4 regions of the Streptomyces sp. NPDC088766 genome follow, and region 3 is predicted to be linked to each of the others. Evidence: riboswitches for the same ligand, from Rfam matches in the RefSeq annotation. Region 3 holds a riboswitch; each other region holds the start of a gene.
What was found. Region 3 has a riboswitch for cyclic di-AMP ahead of ACIP5W_RS28530 (transglycosylase family protein). Riboswitches for the same ligand answer to the same signal wherever they lie in the genome.

Region 1 (7,418 bases), on a different contig from region 3:
TCGAGGCCGCGATCCGACGACCACGCCGGGAGGGGGCCGCACGGCCCTCTCCCCCACGCTTCACGTGTGGAACACTGGTCTAGACAACCTGAACACCGAAGGGCAGCATCACATGGCTGAGCGCCGCGTCAACGTCGGCTGGGCCGAGGGCCTTCACGCCCGCCCCGCTTCCATCTTCGTCCGGGCCGCCACGGCCGCAGGCATCCCGGTGACGATCGCCAAGGCCGACGGCAACCCCGTCAACGCGGCCTCCATGCTGGCCGTTCTCGGCCTGGGCGCCCAGGGCGGCGAGGAGATCGTCCTCGCCTCCGAGGCCGAGGGTGCGGACGCAGCCCTCGACCGCCTGGCCAAGCTGGTCGCCGAGGGTCTCGAGGAGCTTCCCGAGACCGTCTGAGCCGGCTGCCACACGCAGCAGGCAGGAGCCGCGCCGCCCGGTCCGGGCGGCGCGGCTCCGCTGCTTCCGGAGCCGGGCGGGCCCGGCGAAAATCTCCGGCCGCGCGTCACGGATATTCCGCGGGCCCGCGGAGGGCACGCGAAGAACATACGACGGGCACGCGAAGGGCGCACCACCGTAAATGCGGAGGCACGCCGGAAAAAGGCAGCGGAAATACCTCTCCGCCGAATTACCTTCTTTGTATACGGCCCTCGTGTTAATGCCGGAGGCCGGACATGTTGACGACGTGTTGCGAAGTCCTCACACGGTCCTGGCGGTCACCGCCCGGAAAGCGCAGCCGGTGCGCGGAGGTCGCGCGCTCGGCGTGCAGCGCCGTCACCGCCCGCGCGCGTTCTCCGTCGCCGCGTGCCACCGCGTCCACGATCGCGCCGTGTTCCGCCCAGGACTCCACCGGGGTGGCCGACGCGTCCACCGTGTACATCCAGGAGATCTTGTGGCGCAGCTGGGTGAGCGTCGAGGTGAGGGTGTGACTGCCGGAGGCCTGTGCGAGGGTCTCGTGGAACCAGCCCCCCAGGGAGCGCAGATCCTCGCTGTTGCCGCGCCTGGCGCGCTCCTGGCCCAGCCGGACGAGGCCGCGCAGCACCTTGAGGTGGGCCTCGGTGCGCCGCTGGGCGGCGCGGGCGGCGCCGAGCGGCTCCAGGAGCATGCGCATGTCCAGCAGGTCGGCGGCCTCCTGCTCGGTCGGTTCGGCGACGCACGCGCCCGCGTGCCGCCGCGTCACGACGAATCCCTCCGCCTCCAGCGTGCGCAGCGCTTCCCGGACGGGGACGCGCGAGACGCCGTAGCGGCGCGCGAGGAGTTCCTCGGTGAGGCGGCTGCCGCGCTCGTAGACACCCGCGACGATGTCGTCCCGGATGGCCGTGCACACCGAGTGTGCCGGAATACGCATGACCGACCTCCGCCTTAATCCCCGTGAAACGTCGACGATTGACGTGTGTTCCGTGACTCTATTGCAATCAGCGGGAATTTCCGATGGCGGGCCGGAATCCAGGGATATTTTTTGGACAGTAAGGTCCCGGAAACGACGAAAGCCCCGGCCGTGCGGGCCGGGGCCGTACGATCTGTCGCCGTACGTCGTCAGATGTTCACGCCGTGCTTGCGGAGGTAGGCGACCGGATCGATGTCCGAGCCGTACTCCACGCCGGTGCGGGCCTCGAAGTGCAGATGCGGGCCGGTGACGTTGCCGGTGGCGCCGGACAGGGCGATGCGCTGCCCCGGGGCCACCTTCTGGCCCACCGAGACGCTGATGGACGACAGGTGGCCGTACTGGGTGTACGTGCCGTCGTTCATCCGGATCACGACCTGGTTGCCGTAGGCGCCGCCCCAGCCGGCCTCGACGACGGTGCCGAGGCCCACCGCGTGCACGGGGGTGCCGCTGGCGGCGTGGAAGTCGATGCCGGTGTGGCTGCCGGAGGACCACAGCGAGCCGCCGGACCGGTAGCCGGTGGAGACGTAGGAGCCGCTGATCGGTGAGACGAAGGTGCTCAGGCGCTCGCGCTCGGCCGCGCGGGCGGCGCGGACCCGGGCCTCGCGCTCCGCCTCGACCTTCGCCGCGGCCTGGGCGGCGGCCTCCTTGCGCGCGGCTTCCGCCACGGCGGCCTGCTTCTGCGCGGCGGCCTGGTCGTCGATCCGCTCGGCGACCGTGTCACCGATGGTGACGACCGGAATGAGGCCGGTCTGCTCGACGGCCTTCTCCGCGGCGAGGGCGGGGCCGGAGGCGACGGTGCCAATGACGCCGGTGGTGGTGAGCGCCGCGATGCCCGCGGCGCGGGCGGTGGTGCGCTTCATCCTGCTGGGACGACGGTGCTTCCCGGTGGCGCAAGTGGACGCCATGAAGTTGAGCGGTCCTTTCCTTCCCTCTCGCCTACCGGGTTAGCTGACGGGTTCGGAGCAGGAAGGTCTCCTACGGACCCCCTCGCGGCTCGCGCGGGCGTCCGATTCACCCCAGGGACTGTCTGGTTGGGTCCCCGGCTCCCCTGGCTCGCGCCGTGCGGGGACTCGGCGATGACTGTCCGGTGCCGCGGACGCGGCGCACTGCCTGACGAACAGCCCGGTTGAAACTAGACGCGACGGCCGTCGATCCCCAAACGGAACGCGGCTTTTGTAGCGCATGCCACAGGGCAGACAGGCAGCCTTTCCCTCAATTCGGGCATCAGGGAGCCCTGGTGACACATCAGTCCACCAGGGCTCCTGCGCGCGGCCTCACGGCCGCCGGTCCGCGTTCCTACTCCGCGGAGACGACCTTCACCTCACCGATACCGAGGGCCTCGACCGGCGCCTTGATCGCCGCCGCGTCGCCGACGAGGACCGTCACCAGGCGGTCCACCGGGAAGGCGCTCACGACCGCTGCCGTGGCCTCCACGGTGCCGGTCGCGGCGAGCTGCTGGTACAGCGTGGCCTGGTAGTCGTCCGGCAGGTGCTGCTCGACCTGGTCGGCCAGCGTGCCCGCCACGGCGGCGGCCGTCTCGTACTTCAGGGGCGCCACTCCGACGAGGTTCTGCACGGCGACGTCCCGCTCGGCGTCGGTCAGCCCGCCCTCGGCGAGGGTGCGCAGCACCTTCCACAGGTCCTCCAGCGCGGGACCGGTGTTGGGGGTGTCGACCGAGCCGCTGATGGCGAGCATCGCGGCGCCCGAGCCGTCCGGCGCGGACCTGAGGACCTGGCCGAAGGCACGCACGCCGTAGGTGTATCCCTTCTCCTCGCGCAGGACGCGGTCCAGCCGGGAGGTGAGGGTGCCGCCCAGGCAGTACGTGCCGAGCACCTGCGCGGGCCACACGCGCGCGTGCCGGTCGGCGCCGACGCGGCCGATCAGCAGCTGCGTCTGGACGGCGCCAGGGCGGTCCACGATGACGACCCGTCCGGTGTCGTCGGCGGTCACCGGCGGCACCGGACGCGGCTGGGCCGCGGAACCGGTCCAGGCTCCCAGGGTGTCGCCCAGGAGCGCGTCGAGGTCGACTCCGGTGAGATCGCCGACGACCACGGCGGTGGCCGTGGCGGGGCGGACGTGCTTCTCGTAGAAGGCGCGTACGGCGGCGGAGTCGATCTTCTCGACGGTCTCCGCGGTGCCCTGGCGCGGGCGCGACATGCGCGCGGTCGCCGGGAACAGCTCCTTGGAGAGCTCCTTGGCGGCGCGCCGGGAGGGGTTGGCCAGCTCGTGCGGGATCTCGTCCAGGCGGTTGCGGACGAGGCGCTCGACCTCGCTGTCGGCGAACGCGGGCGCCCGCAGGGCGTCGGCCACGAGGCCGAGGGCCTTGGCCAGGCGGGAGGCCGGGACCTCCAGGCTGAGGCGGACGCCGGGGTGGTCGGCGTGCGCGTCGAGGGTGGCGCCGCAGCGCTCCAGCTCGGCGGCGAACTCCTCGGCGGAGTGCTTGTCGGTGCCCTCGGAGAAGGCCCGCGCCATGATCGTGGCGACGCCGTCGAGGCCGGCCGGTTCGGCGTCCAGGGGCGCGTCGAGGACGACCTCGACGGCGACGACCTGCTGTCCGGGGCGGTGGCAGTGCAGGACGGTCAGGCCGTTGTCGAGCGTCCCGCGCTCAGGAGCGGGGAACGCCCAGGGCCTGGCCTCGCCCGCACGGGGCTGGGGGTGGAAGTCCATCGCGGCGAGCTCGGTCACTGGGCCGCCTCCTCGTTCTCGTCCTCGTCGGCGGTGTTCTCGGCGGGCTCGGTGGGCTCGTAGACCAGTACGGCGCGGTTGTCCGGGCGCAGGCGGGCCTGGGCGATCTCCCGGACCTCCTCCGCGGTGATGTCCAGCACGCGCCGGACGGCGGTCAGGGCGAGCTGCGGGTCGCCGAACAGCACCGCGTACCGGCACAGTTCGTCGGCGCGGCCGGCGACCGTGCCGAGACGGTCCAGCCACTCGCGCTCCAACTGGGCCTGGGCGCGCTCCATCTCCTCGTCGGTGGGGCCCTCCTCGGCGAACCGGGCGAGCTCCTCGTCGATGGCCGTCTCGATGACGGGCACCTCGACGTCGCCGGACGTCTTGACGTCCAGCCAGCCCAGGGAGGGCGCGCCGGCCAGGCGCAGCAGGCCGAAGCCGGCGGCCACGGCCGTACGGTCGCGGCGGACCAGGCGGTTGTAGAGGCGGGAGGACTCGCCGCCGCCGAGCACGGTGAGCGCCAGGTCGACCGCGTCGCACGCGCGTGTGCCGTCCTGCGGCAGACGGTAGGCGGCCATCAGGGCGCGGGCCGGGACCTCCTCCTCGACGACCTCGCGCAGCTGCTCGCCGATGATGTCGGGCAGGGAGCCGTCACGGGGCCGGGGCTTGCCGTCGTGGGCGGGGATGGAGCCGAAGTACTTCTCGATCCAGGCGAGCGTCTGCTCCGGGTCGATGTCGCCGACGACCGACAGCACGGCGTTGTTGGGCGCGTAGTACGTGCGGAAGAACGCGCGCGCGTCCTCCAGGGTCGCCGCGTCCAGGTCGGCCATCGAGCCGATCGGCGTGTGGTGGTAGGGATGGCCCTCGGGGTAGGCGAGGGCGGTCAGCTTCTCGAACGCCGTGCCGTAGGGGACGTTGTCGTAGCGCTGGCGGCGCTCGTTCTTGACGACGTCGCGCTGGTTCTCCATGGACTCGTCGTCCAGCGCGGCCAGCAGCGAGCCCATGCGGTCCGCCTCCAGCCAGAGGGCGAGCTCCAGCTGGTGCGTGGGCATGGTCTCGAAGTAGTTGGTGCGCTCGAAACTGGTCGTGCCGTTGAGCGAGCCGCCCGCGCCCTGGACCAGCTCGAAGTGACCGTTGCCCTTGACCTGCGCGGAGCCCTGGAACATCAGGTGCTCGAAGAGGTGAGCAAGGCCGGTGCGGCCCTTGACTTCGTGGCGCGAGCCCACGTCGTACCAGAGGCACACCGCCGCGACGGGGGTCAGGTGATCCTCGGAGAGCACCACGCGCAGGCCGTTGGCCAGGCGGTGCTCGGTCGCTGTCAGGCCCCCGGAGCCTGCCTGGGCTGTGGCCGTGTGACCCATGGGCATGTACGTCCTTCCGATCGCGGGCGCGGTCGTCGAAACCGCGTTTTTCCTGCCGGTCCTGCCAGTTTTTCCTGCCGGTCCTGCCACTGTATGCAAGCGTGCGGAGCGGCGGTGGAGTTCCCGGGCGGCGTACGCCGAGAGCGAGATCGCGTAGCCTGCGGACAGCCGTGGACGAGGTGCCTCTCCGGCCGGTCCGGTCGCCGACGCCCGGGCCCCGGGACGCACTGTCGGTGCCACGGTCCACAATGGTCCGCGGAGATCCCGTCACACGCCTCAGCAAGAGTGAGCCGAAGGACGCGCGTCGACACCGACGTGAGCGCCCCGCAGGCGAGCGACCAGGAAACAGGAGGAGCCGGCAGCGATGGCCCGCCGCAGCACGAAGACCCCGCCGCCCGACGACTCGTACGAGGAGCGGATCCTCGACATCGACGTCGTCGACGAGATGCAGGGCTCCTTCCTCGAGTACGCGTACTCGGTCATCTACTCCCGCGCCCTGCCGGACGCCCGCGACGGCCTCAAGCCCGTCCACCGCCGCATCGTCTACCAGATGAACGAGATGGGCCTGCGCCCCGACCGCGGCTACGTGAAGTGCGCGCGGGTCGTCGGCGAGGTCATGGGCAAGCTGCACCCGCACGGCGACGCGTCGATCTACGACGCCCTGGTGCGCATGGCCCAGCCCTTCTCCATGCGCGTGCCCCTGGTCGACGGCCACGGCAACTTCGGCTCGCTGGGCAACGACGACCCGCCGGCCGCCATGCGGTACACCGAGTGCCGTCAGGCCGCGGCGACGAGCCTGATGACCGAGTCCATCGACGAGGACACGGTCGACTTCAACCCGAACTACGACGGCCAGGAGCGGGAGCCGGTGGCGCTGCCCGCCGCGTTCCCGAACCTCCTGGTCAACGGCTCCTCGGGCATCGCGGTCGGCATGGCCACGAACATGCCGCCGCACAACCTGGGCGAGGTCGTCTCGGCCGCCCGCCACCTGATCCGGTTCCCGAACGCGGACCTGGACACGCTGATGAAGCACGTCCCGGGCCCGGACCTGCCCACCGGCGGGCGGATCGTCGGCCTCTCGGGGATCCGGGACGCCTACGAGACGGGCCGCGGCACCTTCAAGATCCGCGCCACGGTGTCGGTGGAGACCGTGACGGCCCGCCGCAAGGGCCTCGTCGTCACCGAACTGCCCTTCGCCGTCGGCCCCGAGAAGGTCATCGCCAAGATCAAGGACCTGGTCGGCTCGAAGAAGATCCAGGGCATCGCCGACGTCAAGGACCTCACCGACCGCGAGCACGGGCTGCGTCTGGTCATCGAGATCAAGAACGGCTTCGTGCCGGAGGCGGTCCTGGAACAGCTGTACAAGCTGACGCCCATGGAGGAGTCCTTCGGCATCAACAACGTGGCGCTGGTGGACGGCCAGCCGCTCACGCTGGGCCTGAAGGAGCTGCTCGAGGTCTATCTCGACCACCGCTTCGAGGTCGTGCGGCGGCGCAGCGAGTTCCGCCGGACCAAGCGCCGCGACCGCCTGCACCTGGTCGAGGGCCTGCTCACGGCGCTCGTCGACATCGACGAGGTCATCCGGCTGATCCGCTCCAGCGACAACAGCGCGCAGGCGAAGGAGCGCCTGATCGAGCGCTTCTCCCTGTCGGAGATCCAGACGCAGTACATCCTCGACACGCCGCTGCGCCGGCTGACCAGGTTCGACCGGATCGAGCTGGAGACGGAGAAGGAGAAGCTCAGCGAGGAGATCGCCGAGCTGACCCGGATCCTGGAGTCGGACGCGGAGCTGCGCAAGCTGGTCTCGGCCGAACTGGCCGTGGTGGCGAAGAAGTTCGGCACCGAGCGTCGTACGGTCCTGCTGGAGTCGGCGGGCACGCCGGCCTCCGCCGTGCCGCTCCAGGTCGCCGACGACCCGTGCCGGGTGCTGCTCTCCTCGACGGGTCTGCTGGCCCGTACGGCGAACGCCGAGCCCTTCGGGGAGGACGCGGACGCCCGGCGGACCAAG
Region 2 (7,418 bases), on a different contig from region 3:
TGATAGCCGGGATCACCGCCACCGGCTTCGCGTTCACCGAGAACATCCTCTACCTCGGCAACGCCTTCGGCACCGACCAGCTCACCGGGGACGGCGGTATCGCCTCCGTCACCGTCGCCACGTTCTTCGTGCGCGTCGTCATGTCGCCGTTCGCGCATCCCCTGTTCACGGTCCTGACCGGCCTGGGTTTCGGCATCGCCGCGCTGTCCGGGGAGCGTCAGCGCGTGCGGCGCGTGGTGCTGCCGCTGTGCGGGCTGCTGCTCGCGATGCTCATGCACGCCCTGTGGAACGGCTCCGCGACCTTCGGCGACTGGGGGTTCTTCGCCGTGTACGGGGCGTTCATGGTGCCCGCGTTCGGAGTGCTGACCTGGCTGGTGGTGTGGACGCGCCAGCGCGAGCTGGGCACCGTGCGCGACGAGCTGCCCGCGTACACGGCCGCCGGCTGGCTCGGCCCGGCCGAGCCCTACGCCCTCGGCTCGATGCGGGCCCGCAGGCTGGCCCGGCAGTACGCCCGACGGCACCTCGGCAGGCCCGCGGCGCGGGAGGTGGCGCAGTACGAGGCCTACGCCACGTCTCTCGCGTTCCTGCGGCACCGCGGGCGGCACGGGCGGGGCGGCGCCGACTTCGTCGTACGGGAACGGGAGTTGCTGAACGAGCTGTGGCGGCGCAGGGAGGTGGCCAGGCCGGCGCTGGAGCACGCGTCCCGGCTGGCGGCTCCGGTGCCGCTGCCGGTCTACGGGGGGTACGGCACGTACGGGGGGTACGGGTTCCCGCCGGGGGCGGCGCACCCGCCGTCCGGGTACTACGGGTATCCCGGGTACGCCTCCCCTCCGCACACCGTGCCCCACCCGCAGGCCTCGCCCGCCCCGTACCCGTACACCCGCTCCGCCCCGTACCGGTCCTGAGCGGCGGGACAGCGGTCCGGCCGAAGACGTTGCCGCCGAGGGCGAGCGGGAGGACCTCGAGGTCAAAGGAGCCGAGCTTGCGCAGAGAAGTCATGCCCGATGAGAACGCCCTGGCCGGAGGCGCGCGTTCCGCACCTCCGGCCAGGGTTCACGAACATCCGGGAAACATCCGGGCGTAGACCTCACCGACCCCCGTGACACTTCCCGGAAGACCTCGGGAGTCCGGGCAGGACCCCGAGGAGACTCTCAGGGACCGGCAGGGGTCCCGAGGAGGCTCTCAGGGGCACCCGGCGGGAGTCCGGGTCGCCGGGGAGCATCTCCGGCGGCGTCTCAGGGGTTGATCCCCTTGTCCCGGAGCCAGGCGGCCGGGTCGATGCCGGTGCTGCTGCCGCCGGGGTGGACCTCCAGGTGGAGGTGGGCCCCGGTGACGTTGCCCGTGGCGCCGACGCGGCCGATGACGTCGCCGGTGGCGACCTTCTGGCCGACGCTGACGCCGATGGAGGACTGGTGGGCGTACCAGATCTCGGTGCCGTCCTCGAGGGTGAGCACGGTCTTGTACCCGTACGACCCGTCCCAGCCGGCGGAGGTGATGGTGCCGCTGTGCACGGCCTTGATGAGCGTGCCGGTGGGGGCGGCGAAGTCGAGGCCGGTGTGGTACCCGGAGGACCAGTAGGCGCCGGCCTGACCGAAGGTCGAGGTGATCGTGTACGAGGAGGTCGGCAGCGCGTACTGCTTGGCCAGTTCGGCGAGGCGCTCGGCCTCCGCCTTCTTGGCGGCTTCCTCGGCGGCCTTCTTCTTGGCGGCCTCGGCCTTGGCCGCGGCCTCCTTCTCGGCCTTGGCTGCGGCCTCGGCGGCTGCCTTGGCCGCGGCGGCCTCGGCGGCCTCCTGCGCCTTGGTCTCGACCTGGGTCTGCTGCGACTCGGCCTGCGCCATGATCCGGTTGCGCAGCGCCTCTCCGGCGTCGGCACCGCTGTCGGCGCTGTCGGCGGCGACGGCCTCGGTACCGAAGGCGCCGAAGGTGCTGAGAGCGGGCGCCGTCTCCTCGGGGGTGTCGTCGTCCGAGATGAGGGAACCCACCGAGGGGAGGTCGGGCATGGAGATGGAGACGGGCGACTTGCCGGTGTTGGCGCTGGCCATGCCCGCGCCGCCGACGGCGGCTATGACGCCGACGCCGAGAACGGTGGAGCTGCGGGCGAGTCCGCCGCGCTGCTTGGCGACGCGGTGCTTGCCGCGCACCGGACGAATGGAGTCCGCGGTGGGGTTCCATTCCTCCCAGGGGCCCTCGTCGGTGCGGTAGGTGCCGTAGCCGAAGGTCTGCTGGCCGGGCACGGCGGGGGCTTCTGGGGCAGGCCGGTTGGACGCCACGCGGGCGTACTCCTTTCCTTCCGTCGCCTACCGGGTTAGCTGACGGGTTCGGAGCGGGAAGGTCTCCTACGCGCGTATACCGGCCGTGACTGTACGGCGGCTTCCGCGTGATTCACCCCAAGTTGGTGGTTCCCCGGTTCCCTTGCGGGATTCGGCGCGTGCGCACGGAGCCGCCTCTTGTGACGGCTGGGACGACCGCGCTGCGTTATCGAACGTTAATAGACGCGGGGGCGGGATTCCAAGCCGTTCGGCTTGATCAACAACATTCATGGCCTGGACTTTCAGCCCAGGAGCGGTGAAAAACGGGCGAGTTGACCGGCCGCCCGAACGGTTCAGGGGTCACCGGGTTTTTGACGGTGTCTCAGATGTTGTGCGCAGGGCTCCGACGCGTTGACCGTACGTGACGGGAAGGGTCGCCCTGACGCACCGAGGGCCGGAATCCCTTGATCGGGATTCCGGCCCTCGGCATTGAGTAGCGGGGACAGGATTTGAACCTGCGACCTCTGGGTTATGAGCCCAGCGAGCTACCGAGCTGCTCCACCCCGCGTCGGTGTGACACCAGTCTACGCCATGCGGGGGACGCCCAGAACCACGGTCGGACCCGGGGGACCGGTCAGGGGGTCCGGCGGAGCAGATGGCCGTTGGGCGCCTTCGCCCGCTCCTCGTACTCGGGAAGGACGACGACGTCCGCGCCCGCGGCGGCCAGCAGGCCGCTCCCGTCGGCGTCGGCGACGAAGGTGTCCGGCTCCCGCCAGGCCGTCACGACCCGGCGCACGCCCGCGTCGAGGATCAGACGGGCGCACGGGGCCGGCCGGGAGGAGCGCCGGGCGCAGGGTTCCAGGCTGCTGTAGACGGTCGCGCCGGCCAGCCGGGGGTCGGCGGGGTCGGTCTTGGCGAGGGCCGCCTCCTCGGCGTGGACGACGGGGTCGCCCGCCTCGCGGGAGTGGCCGCGCGCCAGCTCCGTACCGTCGGCCGCCACCACGACCGCGCCGACGCTGAACGCGGTCCGCGACGGCGGACAGGCGGCGGCCAGCCCGCAGGCGAGGGCCAGCCAGTGCCGGTCGGCTGCGGCGGGGAGCAGCCCGGTACCGGGTGCGGTGGGCTCGTACGACATGAGGACCACGTCCTCGATGCGCCGGGTCCCCGTCAGCCGCAGGCGCCCGCCCTGGTAGCCGCCGGGGCCGAACAGCCGGGGTGCGTGCGGGTCGCCCACGAACAGGGGGGCCAGGACGAGCTGGAGTTCGTCGGCGAGGCCCTCCTGGAGGAGCTGGGTGTGGATCGTGCCGCCGCCCTCGACCATGAGGCGCCGTACGCCCCGCACGTCGTGGAGGTGTTCCAGGAGCCGGCGCCAGTCGAGGCCGGGGCCCAGCGGGACGACGTCCGCCGCGAGGCCGAGGGCACGGGCGCGGTCCGCACCGGCGTCGGTCGTGAAGAGGACCTTCTCCCCGCCGGTGTGCCAGAACCGCGCCGCCGGGTCCAGCTCACCGGTCCCGCTGACCGTGATCTTGAGGGGGTACTCCGGCTTCCCGGCGGCCACCCGGGCGGCGCGGCGGGCGGGCGAGTTGACCAGCAGGCGCGGATTGTCGGCGCGGATCGTGCCGGCCCCGACCAGGATGGCGTCGACGGAGGCCCGCACCTCGTCGACCCGGTCGAAGTCGGCCGGGCCGGACAGCAGCAGCCGGTCGGGGCCGGTGTCGTCGAGGTAGCCGTCGAGCGAGACGGCGGCGGACAGCAGGACGTACGGGTACGGCATCGGCGCGGGTCTCTCCGGGATCGGGGTCGGTGAACGGACGGGGGCGGGGCGGGGACGGGGACCGGGCCCGGCGGCACGGCAGGGCTCGCCCCGCCGCCCGGCGGGCGACGGGCGGCGGGGCTCGGTGCGAGAGCCGCGGCACGGCACAGCTTGGTTCAAGTTTGAAACAAAACTACACTGGCCGCATGACGACCCGCTGGCTCTCCCCCGAGGAGCAGCGCGCCTGGCGCGCGTACATCGCCGGATACCTCCTCCTGGAGGACGCGATCGACCGGCAGCTCCAGCAGGAGGCCGGCATGCCCCACGCCTACTACTCCATCCTCGCCCACCTCTCCGAGGCGCCGGAGCGGCGGCTGCGCATGACCGACCTGGCGGAGCACCTGAAGGCCACCCGCAGCAGGCTGACGTACGCCGTGACGCGGCTCGAGAAGGACGGGCTGGTGCGGCGCGAGGACTGCCGGTCGGACAAGCGGGGAAGTGTCGCGGTCCTGACGGACGAGGGCATGGCGGTCCTGGAGAGCGCGGCGCCCGGCCACGTCGAGACCGTGCGCGGCCTGCTCTTCGACCGGCTCACGCCCGAACAGGTGGGGCAGCTGGAGGAGATCTTCACGCAGGTCGCGCGAGGTCTCCAGGGAGGCGGCGGCGAGGCCGCGCCCGAGGATCCGCCGTGGCGCCGGCGTTCCTCGCCCTGCTCCGGGACCTCGTGAGCCGACGGCTCCGTCCGTGAGCCACCACACCATCCCATTGCTTCAAATTTCAAGCATGAGGTAGGGTCACGAACCGTAGATCTGCTTCAAATCTGAAGCAGAAGACGTGTGCACCGCCCCCGGACCCGGAGAACCCGCATGCTCGACACCCCCGCCGCCACCCAGCGTGCCCGCGTCCGGGTACCGCTGCGCTTCCACGACGGCTACTCGGTGGACGCCGAACTCGTCACCTTCCACGGCCTCGCCGACGGCCAGGAGCACGTCGCCGTCGTCCTCGGCGATCCCGGCCCCGTCCCGCTCGTCCGGCTGCACTCCGAGTGCCTGACCGGCGACGTCCTCGGATCCGCCCGCTGCGACTGCGGCCCGCAGCTGCGCGAGGCGGTCGAGCGCATCGCCGACCGCGGCGGAATCCTGCTCTACCTGCGCCAGGAGGGCCGCGGCATCGGCCTCTACAACAAGCTCGACGCGTACGCCCTCCAGGACCAGGGCCTCGACACCTACGAGGCGAACGCCGCGCTCGGGCTGCCGGAGGACGCCCGCGACTACACCGCCGCCGCCCAGATGCTGCGCGCCCTTGGCGTCACGGAGCTGGACCTGCTGTCCAACAACCCCGACAAGGCCGAGCAGCTCCGCGGACGGGGCGTCGGCGTCCGCGACCGCGTGCCCACCGGCGTCTTCACCACCGAGCACAACGTGCGCTACCTGCGGGCCAAGGTCCTGACGACCCGGCACACGCTGCCCCTGGCCGAACTCACCGAACTCACCGAACTCACCGAACTCGCCGAACTCACGAGCCGGGACGCGCCCGGCTCTCTCCCGCCGGCCGGCTCGGGCCGAACGGCCCGTCCAGCGCCGCCCATTGGAGCAGCATGATGGTCTTCGCGTCGGCGATCCCGCCGGTGCGGACCAGGGCGAGCGCCTCGGTGAAGGGCAGTTCCACGACCGGCACCCGCCACCGCGGCCCGGGAGGGGCTCCCGGCGCGGATCGTCGTCGACACGGGCGGCGCGGGCGGACGGCTTCGGGCCGATCGGTCGCCCCGCGCGGGGACAGGCCCGGTGGTGCGGTCAGCCGCGCCACTCCACCAGGAGCAGCGTGGCGTCGTCCGTGGTGTGCCCGCCCCGCGCCCGCTTGAGGGTGTGCGACAGGGCACGCGCCACCGCGCGGACCCCGCGGCCGGTCCTCTCCAGCCCGTTCACCAGCCGGACCAGCTGGTTCTCTCCGAACTGCTCCCCGCCCGCCGTGTGCTCCTCGATCAGCCCGTCGGTGAAGCACAGGACGCGATCTCCACGCTCCAGACCCAGCTCATTGAGCTCCGGCTCCGCACCGCCCAGGCCCACCGGCAGGGTCGTCGGCCCGACCAGCCGGCGCGTGACACGGTGGTCGCGGACGAGTATCGGCGCGGGGTGGCCGGCGTTCACCCACTGCAGGTGGCCCGTCCTCGTGTCCAGCCGCATCATCTGCGCGGTGACGAAGTGGTCGGCGCCGAACTGCTTCGCCACGGCGTCGTCCATGAAGGCGTAGATCTCTCTCAGGCCGGTGTCGAGGCGGCGGGCGTGGCGGTAGGCGCCGATGGCCACGGTGGCCATGGTGGCGGCGCTGAGTCCGTGCCCCATCGCGTCGATCATGGCCAGGTGGAGGACGTCGCCGTTGAGCGCGTAGTCGAAGCTGTCCCCCGCGACGTCGTACGCGGGTTCCAGCACCCCGGCCACCGCCACCGTCGGCATGACCATGGCCAGGGGCGGCAGCAGCGACCACTGGATCTCGGCGGCCACGCTCATCGGCTGACGGCGTCGGGTACGGAAGAACAGGTCGGAATATCCGTGCTTGGTCACCAGCAGATCGGCCACCAGCGCGGAGAGCCGGCGCAGCATGCGGCGGTCCTCTTCGTCGACCCGGTCCAGCGTCACGGCCATGACGCCCACCTGGTCGCCGCCGTCCAGCAGCGGCAGGTGGACCCGTACGCCGTCGTCCTCGGGCAGTTCCACGGGCAGCGCGTCGAGGAAGCACCGGCCCGCGGCGGAATCGTCGATCGTCTGAGGGTCCCCGTCCGCGAGGCCCTTGCCGGGCAGGGGTACGAGCAGCAGCTGGCCGTAGTCCTGCAGCAGGACCTGCGGACGGCGGCCCCCCAGCCGCTCCATCGTGTCGGCGACCAGTGGGCCGATGAGGTGGGGAGGAAGCTCGTGCGCGCGATCGAGCACCATCCCCAGAAGCGCTTCCCCGAAGCTCTCCGAGCGGTCCGCACGCGGTCCGGCCGTCATCCGCTCACCCGACGTGATCCGCTCGGATCCGGGCGGCGGCCGTGGTGCACGGAAGAGGTGCCTGTCGCATCACTCCATCATGGGCCGTTCCGCCCCCCGGCGCTCTCCTGGCCGAAGCCGTCCTCGCCGTGTTCCAGGACGCGCTGGGCCGACCGCGTGTTCCAGGGACCGGCGGCGGCCGCCGGCAGCCGGCCGGCTGTTCCCGCCGGCTCGTCGGGCGGGACGACCAGCGGCTCCAGGCGCCCCGCGGTGCCGCACTCCGGGGTGGCGGCATGCCGCTCCGTCCGGCGGGCCGTGGCCGGCCTCCGGCGTGGGGCTCAGCCACGCGTGCGGCATCCGGTACGTGTGCACGTCGTCCGGTGGCGTGCCTTCGGCGGGCGGTGTGCGGGAGTCCCCCGTCGCGACGCCGTCAGGGAGACGTCCAGGCCC
Region 3 (7,418 bases):
GGGAGCCGCGGGGTACGGTGCGTTCGATTCAGGGGGCACACACCTGCGCACACGCGTACGCCGCGACCGGGCCGTACCCGCGCGGACGAAACGATGGGGTGGGGATGGCCGAGCACCGGCAGTCCAGAAGACGCAGGTACATCACGTGGGGGGCGGCCGGCGCCGCCGTCCTCGCCGGGGCCGGGATCGCCGCGCAGACGTCGATGGCGGCCACCGCCTGGCCGGCCCAGAAGACCTACACCGGCCGCGCCTTCGACACCTGCACCGCGCCCTCGCTGTCCGCGATGAAGGCCTGGAAGAGCGACGGCTTCTACGGCGCCGCCGCCGTGTACATCGGCGGCAAGAACCGCGGCTGCACCCAGGCCAACCTCACCGCGTCCTGGGTGAAGTCGGTCGACGCGGCCGGCTGGAAGCTCATCCCGCTCTACGTCGGCGCCCAGCCGCCCTGCCAGACCGGCACCAGCCCCGAGAAGATCAGCGCCGCCACCGCCGCCTCCCTCGGCGCCACCGACGCCGCGGACGCCGTGGCCAAGGCCGCCGCGCTCGGCATGAAGGCCGGCAGCCCCGTCTACCTGGACATGGAGTCGTACGACATCACGAACAAGGCGTGCAACGACGCCGTGCTCACGTACGTGCGCTCCTTCACCAAGACCCTGCGCGCCAAGACCTACCGGGCCGGCTACTACGGCTTCAGCAGCTCCAGCGCCAAGGCGATCGCCACCGCCACGGACAAGACGGACCTGCCGGGCAACCTCTGGTACGCGCTGTGGGACAAGCAGAACACCACCACCGCGGACTGGCCCTGGGGTGCGACGCAGTACACCGACCACAGCCGCGGCCACCAGTACATGGTCAACAGCAAGGAGACCCGCGGCGGTTACACGATCACCGTGGACCGCGACGCGTGGGACGCCCCGGTCGCCCTCGTGGGCTGACCCCCGTACGGGTGCGGGCGCGGCGGTGCCCGAAGTCCCGGTGAATCGTTGGTCCAATGGGTTGGCCCCAGCCGCCCCACTGCCTACCATCGATCACTGCAAGACTTTGTGCACCGCCGCACAATCTCCTCGGGAGGCTTCCTTGCACCGCCGTCGTCGCACCGCGTTCCTGCTGTCCGCCGTGATCGTCGTGGCGGGTCCCCTCCTCACGGCCTGCGGGAACGAGGCCCACCCCGGAGCGGCGGCCGTCGTCGGCGGCCAGCGGATCACCGTCTCGCAGCTGGAGAGCCGGGTGAACGAGGTGCGCGAGGCGCAGCGCGCCGCCGTCCCCGACGAGACCCAGTACGCCCAGGCCATCGCCCGCACCGGCAACCTCACCCGCGACACCCTGCACGGCATGGTCCTCGACCGGGTGCTGCACCGCGCCGCCGAGGACGCTGGCATCACCGTCAGCCGCAAGGAGGTCCAGGCGATGCGGGCCGGCCTGGAACAGCAGGCGGGCGGCTCCAAGGGCCTGCAGGCCACCTGGCTCCAGCAGTACGGCATCCCGCCACAGCGCCTCGACGAGAACCTCCGCCTCCAGCTGGAGGCCCAGAAACTCGCCACGGGCCTCGGCACCGACACCAGCCGGCCCGAGTTCTGGAACGCCCTGTCGAAGGCGTCGAAGGAACTCGACGTCGACCTCAACCCGCGCTACGGCGACTGGGACGTGCAGAAGGTCAGCCGCGTCGACGCGAGGACACCGTGGGTCCGCGACGTGACGACGGCGTCCCAGCCGCCGCAGACGGCCTGACCCTCCGGTGCGGCCGGGGGCCGTCGGCGGGTTGGGTTACGTTCGGGGAGTGAACGCAACGAGTCCCGAAGGCGCCCCGGCCCCCGGCCGCGTCGTCCTGCTCACCACCAGCCACCGGGTCGCCCCCGGCCTGCTGTCCTGGCCCGCCTGGCAGGCGCTGCGCGAGGCCGACCAGGTGATGTGCGCGGACGGCACCCATCCCCAGCTGCCGTACCTGCGCGAGGCCGGCATAGCGGTGGCGGAGACCGCCCCCACCGCCGAGGACCTCCTCGCGGCCTGCGCCGGCGGCCGCACGGTCGTCGTGGTGGCGACCGGCGAGGGGGAGCCCGCCCTGACGGACGGCCTGGCCCGCCTGGCCGGCTCCGGCCGCGTGACCATGCCCGACCTGGAGCTGCTCCCCGCCTCCTACGACCTCCCCGGCGCCCGCCTCCTCGACCTCGTGCAGGTCATGGACCGCATCCGCGCCGAGTGCCCCTGGTCCTCCCGGCAGACCCACCGGGGCCTCGCGAAGTACGGCATCGAGGAGGCGTACGAACTCGTCGAGGCCATCGAGGACGGCGACCGCGACGAGCTGCGCGAGGAACTGGGCGACGTCCTCCTCCAGGTCGTCTTCCACGCCCGCATCGCCGAGGAGGACGAGGAGGCCCCGTTCTCCGTCGACGACGTCGCGGGCACGATCGTCACCAAGCTCGTCCACCGCCACCCGCACGTCTTCGGCGACGCCACCGCGACCACCCCCGAGGAGGTCAAGGAGCACTGGCTGCGCACGAAGGCGGTCGAGAAGCGCCGCGCATCGGTCACCGACGGCATCCCCCTCCACCAGCCGGGCCTGGCCCTGGCGGCGAAGCTCGCGTCGAGGGTCCGCTCGGCGCACCTGGAGGTGCCGCTCCCGTCGGCGGAGGGCATCGGCTACGAACTGCTCGCCCTGGCGGCCCGCGCGGAGGCGGAGGGCGTGGACCCGGAGGCGGCCCTGCGAGCGGCGGCCCGCACCTACCGGGACGCGATCCGCTCGGCCGAAGGCGTGGGGGAGTAGGACGGGGCTCGTGCGGGCGGCGCCGGGGGCCGCGTCCGGTCCCGCCGCGAGACCGGACGACCACGACGTGGCCCCGCGCCGGCGTCGTGAGGCCGGACCGGCGTCCCGCCCCGGTGCTCGGGGAATTCGTCGTGGTCCGGTGGTTCGGTGGTCCGGTGGTCCCGTGTTCCCTTGGTCCGAGGTCCCGAGGTCCCGAGGTCCCGAGGTCCGGGGTTCCGCCGGGACCCCGTGATCCGGCAGCCGCGGGCCGTGGCCGCGTCAGGCCGCGCGCGGCCGTCGACCCGGCCCCGGTTACCGTCGGGGCGTGACCCAGCAGCCCGCACCCGAGCCGTCCGCGCCAGCCCTGTTCACCTGGGAGTTCGCCACCGACCCCTACCCCGCCTACGCCTGGCTCCGCGAGCACGCGCCCGTGCACCGCACGCGGCTGCCCAGCGGTGTGGAGGCCTGGCTGGTCACCCGGTACGCCGACGCCAGGCAGGCCCTCGCCGACCAGCGGCTCAGCAAGAACCCGGCGCACCACGACGAGCCCGCGCACGCCAGGGGCAGGACCGGGATCCCCGGTGAGCGCAAGGCCGAGCTGATGACGCATCTGCTGAACATCGACCCGCCGGACCACACCAGGCTGCGACGACTCGTCAGCAAGGCCTTCACGCCCCGCCGGGTCGCCGAGTTCGCGCCCCGCGTGCAGGAGCTGACGGACGGGCTCATCGACCGGTTCGCGGAGCGGGGCACCGCCGACCTCATCCACGACTTCGCCTTCCCGCTCCCCATTTACGCCATCTGCGACCTGCTCGGCGTTCCCCGCGAGGACCAGGACGACTTCCGGGACTGGGCGGGCATGATGATCCGGCACGGCGGGGGCCCGCGCGGCGGTGTCGCCCGGTCGGTGAAGAAGATGCGCGGCTACCTCCTGGACCTCATCCACCGCAAGCGCCTGGAGCTTCCCGCCGATCCGGCCCCCGGCGAGGACCTCATCTCGGGTCTGATCCGTGCCTCCGACCACGGCGAGCACCTCACCGAGAACGAGGCCGCCGCCATGGCCTTCATCCTGTTGTTCGCCGGGTTCGAGACGACGGTCAACCTGATCGGCAACGGCACCTACGCCCTGCTGACCCACCCCGGGCAGCGCGCCCGCCTCCAGGACTCCCTGGCCGCGGGCGAGAGCGGCCTCCTGGCGACCGGCGTGGAGGAACTCCTGCGCTACGACGGCCCCGTGGAACTCGCCACCTGGCGGTTCGCCACCGAGCCCCTGACCGTCGGCGGGCAGGACATCGCCCCCGGCGACGCCGTCCTCGTCGTGCTGGCGGCCGCCGACCGGGACCCGGAGCGGTTCGCCGACCCGGACGTCCTGGACCTGTCCCGCCGCGACAACCAGCACCTGGGTTACGGCCACGGCATCCACTACTGCCTGGGCGCACCCCTCGCCCGCCTGGAGGGACAGACCGCGCTGGCCACCCTGCTGACCCGGCTGCCCGATCTGCGACTGGACGCCGATCCGGCCGACCTGAGGTGGCGCGGCGGCCTCATCATGCGCGGACTGCGCACCCTGCCCGTGCGGTTCGGCCCGGCCGTTCCCGGTGAACCCCCCGCAGCCGTCCGCTGACCATCCGTTATGTGCACGGACGGCGAAGCAGAAGTGACCGTTCCTCAACTCTGTGATCTTCACGTGATCTGCGCGGCATTAACTTGTGACAAGTGATCGTCTGCCGATACGTTCACCTGTCAGCGCGGCGCCCCCGTTTCGCGGCCCGTGCAAGCACTGCTGTCTCGAGAAAGGCCCCCGCATGCTCTCCGGGAACGGTCGACACCGGCGCCCCCGTCAGGCTCCGGCCCTCCTCGTCGCGGCCGGCGTGACCGGCTCCGCGATCGCCATCCCACTGCTCGGCGCCACCGGTGCGAGCGCTGCCGACGGCACGGTGTGGGACACGGTGGCGGAGTGCGAGTCCGGCGGCTCCTGGAGTGCCGACCAGGGCAACGGCGAGTACGGCGGCCTGGCGCTGAGTCAGGAGGACTGGGAGGCGTACGGCGGACTCGACTTCGCCGAGCGCCCCGACCTGGCCAGCCGCAACCAGCAGATATCCGTCGCGCAGAAGGTCCTCGCCGACCAGGGCGTCAGCGCCTGGGGCACCTGCGGGCTGACGTCCGGGCTCAGCAAGGAGAACGGGGCGGGCAACCTGGACACCGGGGTGGCGGACGACTTGTCCGGTTCCTCCGTGTCGTCCGGCTTGTCCGACCTGTCCAAGGGGTCGTCCGGCTCCTCGAACTCCTCGAACTCCTCGGGTTCCTCAGGCTCCTCCGGCTCCTCGGGCGGCAAGGCGGCGTCGGCCTCCCCGTCGACCGAATCCTCCACGGATGCCACGGACGAGACCTCCCCGTCCGCTTCGTCCTCTTCCTCCGGAAAGCCGGACAGTTCCTCGGAGTCCGATGCGTCGGCGGACGTGGACGCGGGCACCTCGCGGACGGGTGACAGCTCACCCACGGCCACCCCTGAAGTGGACGACTCGGACAAGTCGGTCCAGGAGGCGGGCTCTTGGAGCCTCGTCGACACCGGCTCCCTCGCCTCCGGCCGCCACCGCGGCACCTCCGCCGACGAGGCCGTGCCGGACGGCACCGCCACCGCCTCCTCCGGCCGGCACGCCGCGGGCGCCTCCGGCGGCGCGGTGGGCACCTATGTCGTGCGCGACGGCGACTCCCTCGTCTCCATCGCCGACTCCCTTGGCCTCGAAGGCGGATGGCGCGCGCTCTACGCGGAGAACAAGGACGCCATCGGCGCCGACCCGAACAACATCGCTCCCGGTCAGACGCTCGACACAGCGGTGGAATAAGGCGGAAAAACGGGAAAAACAGCGGGAGTTCACGTCACGCTTCGCGCCGAATGTCCGGTTTGGTGAAAGTGTGGGATGAGTCTCAGAAGCCGTGATCGTCTTTGAAATTCCGCCGAGGGCGTGTCTACGGTCGTGACCGCTCGGCAACCCGAGCCCCGGCTGTCGCAACGCCGAATCCTGCCAGTGGCAGCCCGGGAACAGTCGTCGCGTCAAGCGCCGTAGGCAGGAGCGGGGGACCCAAGGTAAGTGCCGTACCGGTCGGTCGACCGGAACGGCTCGGGGTGAAGCCACGCCTTCCGGGGAGCAGCGCTCCCGGGCGGGAGTGGCCGGGCAACTCACACGGCCCGAACCCGACAGCTCACCTCGCAGGCGTCGGTGAGGGGATCCACCATGCTGTTTTCCGCCAAGGGCAAGCACCGCCGTCCGTCCAGGGCCACCCGCGCCGCCGCGCTCGCCGGCGTCACCGGTGTCGCCATCGCCGCCCCGCTGATGGCGGCCGGCAACGCCTCCGCCGCCACCGCCTCCGAGTGGGACGCGGTCGCCCAGTGCGAGTCCGGCGGCAACTGGTCCATCAACACCGGCAACGGCTACTACGGCGGCCTGCAGTTCTCCGCCTCCACCTGGGCCGCGTACGGCGGCACGCAGTACGCCTCCACCGCCGACAAGGCCTCGAAGTCCCAGCAGATCCAGATCGCCGAGAAGGTCCTCGCGGGCCAGGGCAAGGGTGCCTGGCCGGTCTGCGGCGTGGGCCTGTCCGGCGCCGCGTACAACGGCGGCTCGGCCTCCACCGGCTCGGCCTCCACCGGCTCGTCCGCCGGCGGCTCCTCGGCCGGCGGCTCCTCGGAGACCACCACCCGCTCCACCGAGAAGCAGAGCGCCTCCCGCTCCGCCGAGCGCCCGGCCGCCAAGTCCCAGAAGACCGTCACCACCCCGACCGGCAAGAAGGTCAAGAAGGGCGACGGCGAGTACAAGGTCGTCACGGGCGACACCCTCAGCTCCATCGCCGAGGCGCGGGGCGTCAAGGGCGGCTGGGCCGAGCTGTTCGAGCTGAACAAGGACATCGTCCAGGACGCCGACCTCATCTACCCGGGTCAGCAGCTGCACCTGAAGTGACATCCGGCCCTCGGCCGGACCACAGCCCCCTCACGGCCGAGGCCGTCACGCTGAAGGCCTCGTGAGGGAGCCCCCGTCCCCACGGACCCCCCGCCCCGGTGCGTGTTCCCCCGTACGCACCCGGGCGGGGTTTTCTTCTCCCGCTCGCCACCTTCTGTTGGCCACCCCCTTTGTTCCGGGCTGAAACAATGGGTACCGTCTCCCTGTCCACGGGACGGTCGGTCGGCCGACCGGCGCCCCGGGGCGGTTAGGCTCTAGTCGCAAGGCTCAGCAAGGGCTCCACACGGCCCGCTCGTGCCCCGCACAACCAGCGTCACATCCCAAGAAGGAGATGCTCGTGCCGTCCATCGACGTCGTCGTAGCCCGGGAAATCCTGGACTCCCGAGGCAACCCCACGGTCGAGGTCGAGGTCGGCCTCGACGACGGCAGCACGGGTCGTGCCGCCGTCCCCTCCGGCGCCTCCACCGGCGCCTTCGAGGCCATCGAGCTTCGCGACGGTGACCCGAACCGCTACCAGGGCAAGGGTGTCGAGAAGGCCGTCCTGGCCGTCATCGAGCAGATCGGCCCCGAGCTGGTCGGCTACGACGCCACCGAGCAGCGCCTGATCGACCAGGCCATGTTCGACCTGGACGCCACCGACAACAAGGGCTCCCTCGGCGCCAACGCCATCCTCGGCGTCTCCCTCGCCGTCGCCCACGCCGCCTCCGAGGCCAGCGACC
Region 4 (7,418 bases), on a different contig from region 3:
CGACCTGGAGATGGACACCCGCACACCCGCCAACGGCACCCCCGAGGACTACGTGCGCGCCCACCGCCACATCCACGACCGGTTCCGGGAGCTGGGCGTGACCAACGTGGTGTGGACGTGGATCACCACCGGCTACCTGGAGCACGCCGACCTGATCAAGCGGATGTACCCGGGCGACGACTACGTCGACTGGGTCGCCTACAACCAGTACAACTACTACCGGTGTCACAACGCGGGCTGGCTCTCCTTCGCCGAGACCCAGCGGGCCACGCACGAGTGGATCCGCGAGAACATCTCCGACGACAAACCGCTGATGCTCTCCGAGTTCGGTACGGCCGACGACCCGTCCCGGCCGGGCCGGCAGGCCCGGTGGTACGCGCAGGTGCCGGCGGTCCTGAAGGGCCTGACGGGCGTCAAGGCCGCGCTGCAGTGGAACTACCGCGACCCCGGCCCGCACTGCGACCTCGCGCTGGCCGGCGACGAGGCCTGGGCCGGCCTGCGCAAGGCGGTCTCCGACCCCTATCTCAACCAGCCGTTCGGATAGCCCGGACGAGCCGTGGACCGGGCGGTTCCTAGCCCGCGAACACGGGCCCGCGCAGCACCGCGCGGGCCCGCCGGTACCAGCGCCACCCCACCGTCCTCGGACCGTCCCGGTACGGCGCGACCCGTGCGCCCCCGCCCGCCAGCCAGCTCTCCACATCGGCGACGGTGTGGGAGCGCCGCACGATGAGCCGGGCGATGCGGTACGCCTCGTCCCGTTCCGAACTCAGCGCGTGCCGCACGGCGGTGGCCGTCTCGTACCCGGCGGCGGCCGCCATGCGCCGCACCCGCCCGCTGTTGTAGCCGTGCGGATAGGCGAGATGGCGCACCGGATGCCCGAGGGCGTCCTCCAACACGGCCCGTGAATCGCGCAGTTCGCGGGCCAGGTCACGGGACGGCAGGGTGTCGAGCTGGGCGTGCGTGACGGTGTGGCTGCCGACCTCCATGCCGGACTGCTCCAGCCCGGCGGCCTGGGCCAGCGTCATCATCGGCGCCGGCGGCAGCAGACTGCGCCCGCCGGGGCCGATCGCGCCGGTGGTGAGGTAGGCGGTGGCGGCCAGGCCCCGCGCGGTCAGCGCCTCGGCGGTCGGTCCGGGCAGGTCGGCGAACCCGTCGTCGAAGGTCAGCAGCACGGGCCGGTCGGGCAGCGGCGCCCGCCCCGCGAGGTGGTCGGCGAGCGCGCTCACCGTCACGGGCGTACGGCCGCTGTCGACGACGGCGTCGAGATGCGCCGCGAACTCCTTCGGGGTGACGGTGAACTCCGCGATCCAGACAGGCGGTTCCTCCATCACGGCGTGGTACAGGAAAACCGGGATGGCCTCGCCGCCCGCCCCCGTCACCGCGACCTCCCGGCCATCCCGGCCATCCCGGCCATCCCGGCCATCCCGGCCACCTCGGACGCCGGCACCGCGCGCAGCGCACGCCGGGCGCGGAGATAGCCGAACGGCCCGTACACCATTCCCTTCCGCTGCAACCGGGACAACCGGCGTGGCCACGGATGACCACGGCCGTCGTGCCCGCCCGGAACACCCGGAACACCCGAAGCACCAGGCACGCCCTCCGTGCCTCGGGTGTCCGTGCCTCGGGCGTCCGTGTTCCGGGCCGCCGTCAGCGTGCGGGCGTGCGCGAGGCCGCGGGGGAGCCGGGCGAGGAACGCCGGAAGCAGTGCGGGCCGGTTGACCAGGAGCGCGGTGAGGTAGGCGGTCAGCCCGGCCCCGTAGCCGTACGCTTGCGTCTCCAGGTCCTGCCAGGTCTCGCGGTGGTGGTGCCAGACCAGGGCCTGCGGGGTGTAGTGCAGGCGGTGTCCCTGGGCGAGCACGCGGACGAAGCCGTAGAGGTCGTCGCCGCCGCGCGCGAGCGTCCCCGCCCCCGTCGCGGGGTCGAAGCCGCCGACCGCACGCAGCACGCCGGTCCGGAACGCCATGTTGGCGCCGGACCCGAACCGGCCCGCCGTGAACGGGAACAGCGGCTCGTCGGCGGGCGGTTCGACGGGGTCGTACGTCCGTGGCGTGAAGCCCTTCGCGAAGCCGCCGTGGCTCTCCAGCAGTACCTGGGCGGGGGTGCACAGCCGGGCCGGCAGGATCAGCCCGGTGGCGCAGCCGAGGCCGGGGTCGGCCGCGAAGGGCGCGGTGAGTTCGGTCAGCCAGCGCGGGTCGGCCACCACGTCGTCGTCGGTGAAGGCGACCACGTCGCCGCGCGCGGCCGCGAGGCCGGTGTTGTGGGCGACGGCGAGACCGGGAACGGGCTCGGTCACGTACCGCACGCGCTCGGCGTACTTGCGTCCGACCAGGTCGCGGGCCGCGTCCGTCACCGGGGCGTTGTCGACGACGACGATCTCGAAGTCGGGGTGGTCCTGGGAGAGCATCGAGTCGAGCGCGTGGGCGAGCCGGTCGGCGCGCTCGCGGGTGGCGATGACGACGGTGGTGAACGGGACGGTGCTTCCCGTGGCGGCCGGTGCCGGTGCCGGTCCGCTGTCCGGGTGCCGCCGGGCGAGTTCGGTGAGGACCGCTCTCGGGTCGGCGCCCTCGGGCACCCGCCCGAGCAGTGCGGCGACCGGCCGACCGCCCCTGCGGACCAGGAGGAACACCTCACCGTGTGTCACGGGCGGGCTGCCCGGACCGGGTCTCAGCACACCGCCGCCGCCGTCCGGTCCCGGTCCCGGCTCCGGCTCCGGTCCTGGTTCCAGTTCCAGTTCGGCGACCTGCACCGGTTCGATGGCGAGGTACCTCTGGATCTCCCGCCGTACACGTGTCGCGTGGGACACGAATCCTCCCCCTCCACTCCCATGGCCCGTCGGAACCCGTCGGAAACTGCTGGAATTCGCCGGAACCCGTCGGATGCGTCAGGAACGCCTCAGGGCCGGCGCAGCCGCCCGACACCCCTCAGCGCCCGTGCCGTCGTCGCCGCGAGCCGCGGCCGGTTGCGCACGAAGTGGTGTGCCCGGCGCGAGGGTTCCCGGCTGAGCCAGTGGAGCACGGCGCCCGCCCCCGGACGCGTCCACGCACCTTCGTAGACCGGCAGTTCGCCCGTCTTCAGCGAGTCCTTGTACTCGGCGGCCCCCCGGCCCAGGTCGAGCAGGCCGATGCCCTCGTCGGCGGCCGCCTCGGCCATCCGCAGGTGCAGCACCAGACCGGGCGAGTACTTCGCGAACTCCGGATCGTAGGCGGGGAACCAGCAGGCCAGCACGGTCGTCGAGCGCAGCCCGAAATGCGCGGCGACCGGCTGCCCGCCGGCGTAGAGGACGGACAGGGTGCCGGAGCAGTCCGGGCCGCGCGTCTCCCGGGCGAGCAGGTGCACGAGCCGGGTGATCCACTCCTGCGCGAACCGGTCCCGGCGGCCGGTCCTGCGGTACTGCGCGGACTTCCACGCCATCAGCGTGCGCAGCGCGGCCGGGTCCCGCTCGTCGAACACGAACCGCAGGTCACCGACCTGGCGGCCGAGCCGGCGCTCCTTGGCGAGCGTCGTCTTGAGGAACTTCGGGGACTGTGCGCGCAGGACGGACTCGTAGGTTTCGTACCCCTTCTCCACGTCGATGACGTAGGAGGTGTACTCGGCCGCCGCGTGCGGGACGAACAGCTCCTGCTCCGCCTCCAGGTTGTCGAAGGCGAAGCTCGACAGGGAGCAGGCCCGCAGGAGTTCGTCCGCGTCCAGTCCGAGCCCCGGGCCGAGTACGGCTCCCTGGGAGTCCGAGACACCGTGGGCGAGGGCCTGGCCCCGGCCGAACCGGCCCCGCTCGTGGGGCAGGAAGCCGGCCGGCTCGCGCCCCTCGTACACCACCGCCACGCGCGTGCGGGGCCGTACGCGGCCCACGGCCTCGGTGAACTCCGGTTCCATGAACGGGTTGCGCGGAGCCGTCGACGCGGCGCGCAGCGCGCGCCACCGCTCCCGTTCCCCCTCGCCGAGATCCTCCGGATTCAGCACACGAATACGTCCGCCGCTCAACCTGACCCCCCGATCAAGTCCCCCCTGGACTGTCTGGACGGTACCGCTCCAGGTACCGGGGCGGTAGGTAGCGGACCATGTTGTTGCCAACCGGTGCATAGGCCTTCAACGTCCCTGTACCCGGCGTTGCGGCGGAAAGCCGTTTCCCGCATGAACGGTGCCGAACGGGACGGGGCGGCGCCGGACCCCGGACGGAGCGGGCCTGGACGCCGGACGGAGCGGGCCGGAGCGGGATGGCCCGGGGGTCGGACGCGGGAAGCCCCGGGGCCCGGACGGCAAGGGAGCGGGCGCCGGACCGGAAGTGAGTCGGAGCCCCCTGCGGTCCGTATTCTCTGATCATGGCCGCACCCACCGCACCCGCCGCGCGCTGCGCGTACTCCCTCGTCGCCACCGACCTGGACGGAACGCTCCTGCGCGGCGACGACACCTTCTCCGACCGGTCGCTCGACGCGCTCGCGAGGGTGGCGGCCGCAGGCGCCCGCCACCTCGTGGTGACCGGCCGGCCGGCCCCCCGCGTACGGCCGCTGCTGGACGTCCTGCGCGGACGGGGGCTCGCGGTGTGCGGACAGGGCGCGCAGTTGTACGACGCCGGAGCGGACCGTCTGCTGTGGTCGGTCGCCCTGGACCGGGAGCTGGCCGAGACGGCGCTCGGCAAGATCGAGGCCGAGGTGGGCGAGGTGTACGCGGCGGTCGACCAGGACGGCGTCGACGGGCTCACGCTCATCGAACCGGGCTATCTGATGCCGCACCCGACGCTGCCGGCCCTGCGCGTCGGAGCGCGCGACGACCTGTGGTGCGAGCCGATCAGCAAGGTTCTGCTGCGCCATCCCACCCTGTCCGACGACGAGTTGGCGGCGACGGCCCGTTCGGTGGTCGGCTCGCTGGCCACCGTCACGATGTCCGGGCCGGGCACGGTGGAGCTCCAGCCGTGCGGCGTCACCAAGGCGACCGGACTGGCCCTGGCGGCCGAGCACCTCGGGCTGCGGCCGCAGGACACGATCGCCTTCGGCGACATGCCCAACGACCTCCCGATGTTCGACTGGGCGGCGCACGGCGTGGCGATGGCCAACGCCCATCCGGAACTCAAGGCGGTGGCCGACGAGGTGACGACGTCGAACGAGGACGACGGCGTGGCCGTCGTCCTCGAAAGACTGTTTCCCTAGTCCGGCGGGGCCCTGTCACCGGGGCCTTCGTTTCCCTCCCCCCCCGGTGGGCCGGCGGGAGCGGCCGTCAGTAGGCGCCGAAGACGTTGTCGATCGAGCCGTACCGGTGGGCCGCGTAGTTGCAGGCGGCGGTGATGTTGGCGACCGGGTCGTACGGGTCGAAGGCGGTGCCGTCCACGTGGTACGCGGCGAAGGTCGGGTCGATGACCTGGAGCAGGCCCTTGGACGGGATGCCCGCGGCCGCGTTGGAGTCCCACAGGTTGATGGCGTTCGGGTTGCCGGAGGACTCGCGCATGACGTTGCGGTAGATGCCGTCATAGGTGCCCGGAATGCCCTTTTCGGCCATGATCGCGAGGGACTCGCGGATCCAGCCGTCGAGGTTGTTGGTGTACCCGGCCGTGGTGGTGGCGGCCGTGGTGGCCGACGTCGTGGTGGCCGCGGAGGCGCTGGTCGAGCCGATGAGCGGGAGGGCCAGCGCGGCGGCGCCGGTGGCGGCGACGGCGAGGGTGCGGGCGAGGCGGGTGCGGCGGTGCTGAACGGCGGCAGGCATGGCGAAAGGTTCCTCTCCGGCGCCTGCGAGGTGAGCTGTCGGGTTCGGACTGGAAAGTGCCCGGCCGGCCGCCGCAGGGGTGCGGCGACGCGACTTCACCCCGAGCCGGCCCGGCACGTGCGTGACGTACGGTCCGGCGACTTACCTGGGTCCCCCGCTCCTGCCGTGCGTGAGTGTCGGTCGATGGGTGCCGGGCGGCGGCAGGATTAGGCGTCTGCCCGACAGGCCGGGAACGTATGCGAGAGCGCATGTCCGGAACAAGTGCCGGATTCACAGATGACACCTATTGACCTTGATCAGTGGCTTATGCCTGCTTGATCCTTTGCGTTCGCCGGGCGTCAACTCACCGACGGGCAAAGCGGAATCACAACTTCCGCAATGGGTCGGCCGTATGTGCGCGCAGTGAGCCAACTCACCAGCGTCCACAAGAGGGGTAAAACGGTCATTGAGCGCCAAGTCCCTTTTAAAGGGGCGTGCGTGGGGTGAGCCTTCGCCGGATCTCGTGGAACGCCGCCTTGCCGCTGCCGCCGTGTGCGGGCGCGTGCCGGAGCCGGGCAGGTCCTCGCGGTCGCCGTCGCCGTGCGCGTCCACGTGTACGGCGGTGTACGCGTACGGCGGTGTGGCCGTGGCTCGCGCGCCGGGGCGGCGCTGCCGGTCGCGTGCCGCGGTGCGGTCGCGGAGCCGGACCGGGGTGTGCTCCAGGAGCGGCCGGCGCGGGCTCGTCCGTCGGTGGGCGCCACGCGCGGGCGTACGGGAGGGTTCCGTCGGGCAGACGGATGCGGAGGTCCTCGTGGCGGTCTCATGGCGGGAGGGCGAGCGGATGCGCAGCTGCGTGGCCCCGTGGGGCCGGCGGGGAGGATGTGTCCGACGGCTGCGGCCGGGAGGGCCCGGGAGGGTCCGGGAGGGTGACGGGGGCGGCCGGGCGGGACCGCCGGTCCGTTCCGCCGCCCGCCCAGGCCGCCCGTACCGGCTGATCGGCGACACACCGGGCATGATCCGGCGCCCTCCGGCCGCTCGGGGCGCGCCTCCCGGTCGGGCGAAGTTCGAGACGGGGGGACGTGGGGCCTGTCGGTGATCGAAACGTGACCGGATACGCTGACTTGAGTGAGGGCAGCGACCTATCGACAAACCGCGTAATCGCCAGAAGACACCAGCAGACAGGAGACCCCTCGTGACCGTCGTCGGGCCGTTCGGGCTGAGCGTGCGGGACCAGGCTCTGGAAGCCGATGTCCAGGCAGGATTGACGGCTGTCGAGGAAGGCTTGCTCGAGGCCACCAAGAGCGAGGTCCCGTTCATCACGGAAGCCGCGCAGCACCTCGTCCGGGCGGGCGGGAAGCGGTTCAGGCCGCTGCTCGTGATGCTCGCCGCACAGTTCGGCGACCCGTACGCGCCCGGTATCGTGCCCTCCGCCGTGGTGGTGGAGCTGACCCACCTGGCCACGCTGTACCACGACGACGTGATGGACGAGGCCGAGGTGCGGCGCGGTGTCCCCAGCGCGAACACCCGCTGGGGGAACTCGGTCGCCGTCCTCACCGGCGACTTCCTGTTCGCCCGTGCCTCGCACATCCTCGCCGACCTCGGGCCCGAGGCGGTGCGGGTGCAGGCGGAGGCGTTCGAGCGGCTCGTCACCGGACAGATCCTGGAGACGGCCGGGCCGACCGACGGCCGGGACCCCGTCGACCACTACCTCGACGTGCTCGGCGGCAAGACCGGGTCGCTGGTCG

Region 1: linked by a shared signal. The riboswitch ahead of ACIP5W_RS23235 (M23 family metallopeptidase) and the one ahead of ACIP5W_RS28530 (transglycosylase family protein) in region 3 are both predicted to bind cyclic di-AMP.
Region 2: linked by a shared signal. The riboswitch ahead of ACIP5W_RS05235 (M23 family metallopeptidase) and the one ahead of ACIP5W_RS28530 (transglycosylase family protein) in region 3 are both predicted to bind cyclic di-AMP.
Region 4: linked by a shared signal. The riboswitch ahead of ACIP5W_RS20650 (transglycosylase SLT domain-containing protein) and the one ahead of ACIP5W_RS28530 (transglycosylase family protein) in region 3 are both predicted to bind cyclic di-AMP.

What each region holds. Positions count from the first base shown of each region.
Region 1 covers NZ_JBIVKQ010000017.1:51,279-58,696, forward strand. The annotation lists gene ACIP5W_RS23225 (HPr family phosphocarrier protein) at 113-394, shown strand; gene ACIP5W_RS23230 (GntR family transcriptional regulator) at 651-1,343, opposite strand; gene ACIP5W_RS23235 (M23 family metallopeptidase) at 1,532-2,287, opposite strand; cyclic di-AMP (ydaO/yuaA leader) riboswitch at 2,301-2,468, opposite strand; gene ACIP5W_RS23240 (M16 family metallopeptidase) at 2,679-4,067, opposite strand; gene ACIP5W_RS23245 (M16 family metallopeptidase) at 4,064-5,416, opposite strand; gene ACIP5W_RS23250 (DNA topoisomerase (ATP-hydrolyzing) subunit A) at 5,775-7,418, shown strand, end outside.
Region 2 covers NZ_JBIVKQ010000003.1:3,210-10,627, forward strand. The annotation lists gene ACIP5W_RS05230 (PrsW family intramembrane metalloprotease) at 1-905, shown strand, start outside; gene ACIP5W_RS05235 (M23 family metallopeptidase) at 1,236-2,270, opposite strand; cyclic di-AMP (ydaO/yuaA leader) riboswitch at 2,278-2,437, opposite strand; tRNA gene ACIP5W_RS05240 (tRNA-Met) at 2,744-2,817, opposite strand; gene ACIP5W_RS05245 (dihydrofolate reductase family protein) at 2,884-4,023, opposite strand; gene ACIP5W_RS05250 (MarR family winged helix-turn-helix transcriptional regulator) at 4,209-4,730, shown strand; partial or broken gene ribA (GTP cyclohydrolase II) at 4,869-5,492, shown strand; gene ACIP5W_RS05260 (PP2C family protein-serine/threonine phosphatase) at 5,796-6,989, opposite strand; gene ACIP5W_RS05265 (hypothetical protein) at 7,307-7,418, opposite strand, start outside.
Region 3 covers NZ_JBIVKQ010000025.1:36,624-44,041, forward strand. The annotation lists gene ACIP5W_RS28505 (glycoside hydrolase domain-containing protein) at 105-935, shown strand; gene ACIP5W_RS28510 (SurA N-terminal domain-containing protein) at 1,078-1,728, shown strand; gene ACIP5W_RS28515 (nucleoside triphosphate pyrophosphohydrolase) at 1,778-2,761, shown strand; gene ACIP5W_RS28520 (cytochrome P450) at 3,066-4,364, shown strand; gene ACIP5W_RS28525 (transglycosylase family protein) at 4,546-5,586, shown strand; cyclic di-AMP (ydaO/yuaA leader) riboswitch at 5,791-5,973, shown strand; gene ACIP5W_RS28530 (transglycosylase family protein) at 5,977-6,699, shown strand; gene eno (phosphopyruvate hydratase) at 7,031-7,418, shown strand, end outside.
Region 4 covers NZ_JBIVKQ010000014.1:78,712-86,129, reverse strand. The annotation lists gene ACIP5W_RS20675 (glycosyl hydrolase) at 1-544, shown strand, start outside; gene ACIP5W_RS20670 (polysaccharide deacetylase family protein) at 573-1,328, opposite strand; gene ACIP5W_RS20665 (glycosyltransferase) at 1,376-2,803, opposite strand; gene ACIP5W_RS20660 (GNAT family N-acetyltransferase) at 2,893-3,966, opposite strand; gene ACIP5W_RS20655 (HAD family hydrolase) at 4,320-5,144, shown strand; gene ACIP5W_RS20650 (transglycosylase SLT domain-containing protein) at 5,212-5,694, opposite strand; cyclic di-AMP (ydaO/yuaA leader) riboswitch at 5,700-5,880, opposite strand; gene ACIP5W_RS20645 (polyprenyl synthetase family protein) at 6,866-7,418, shown strand, end outside.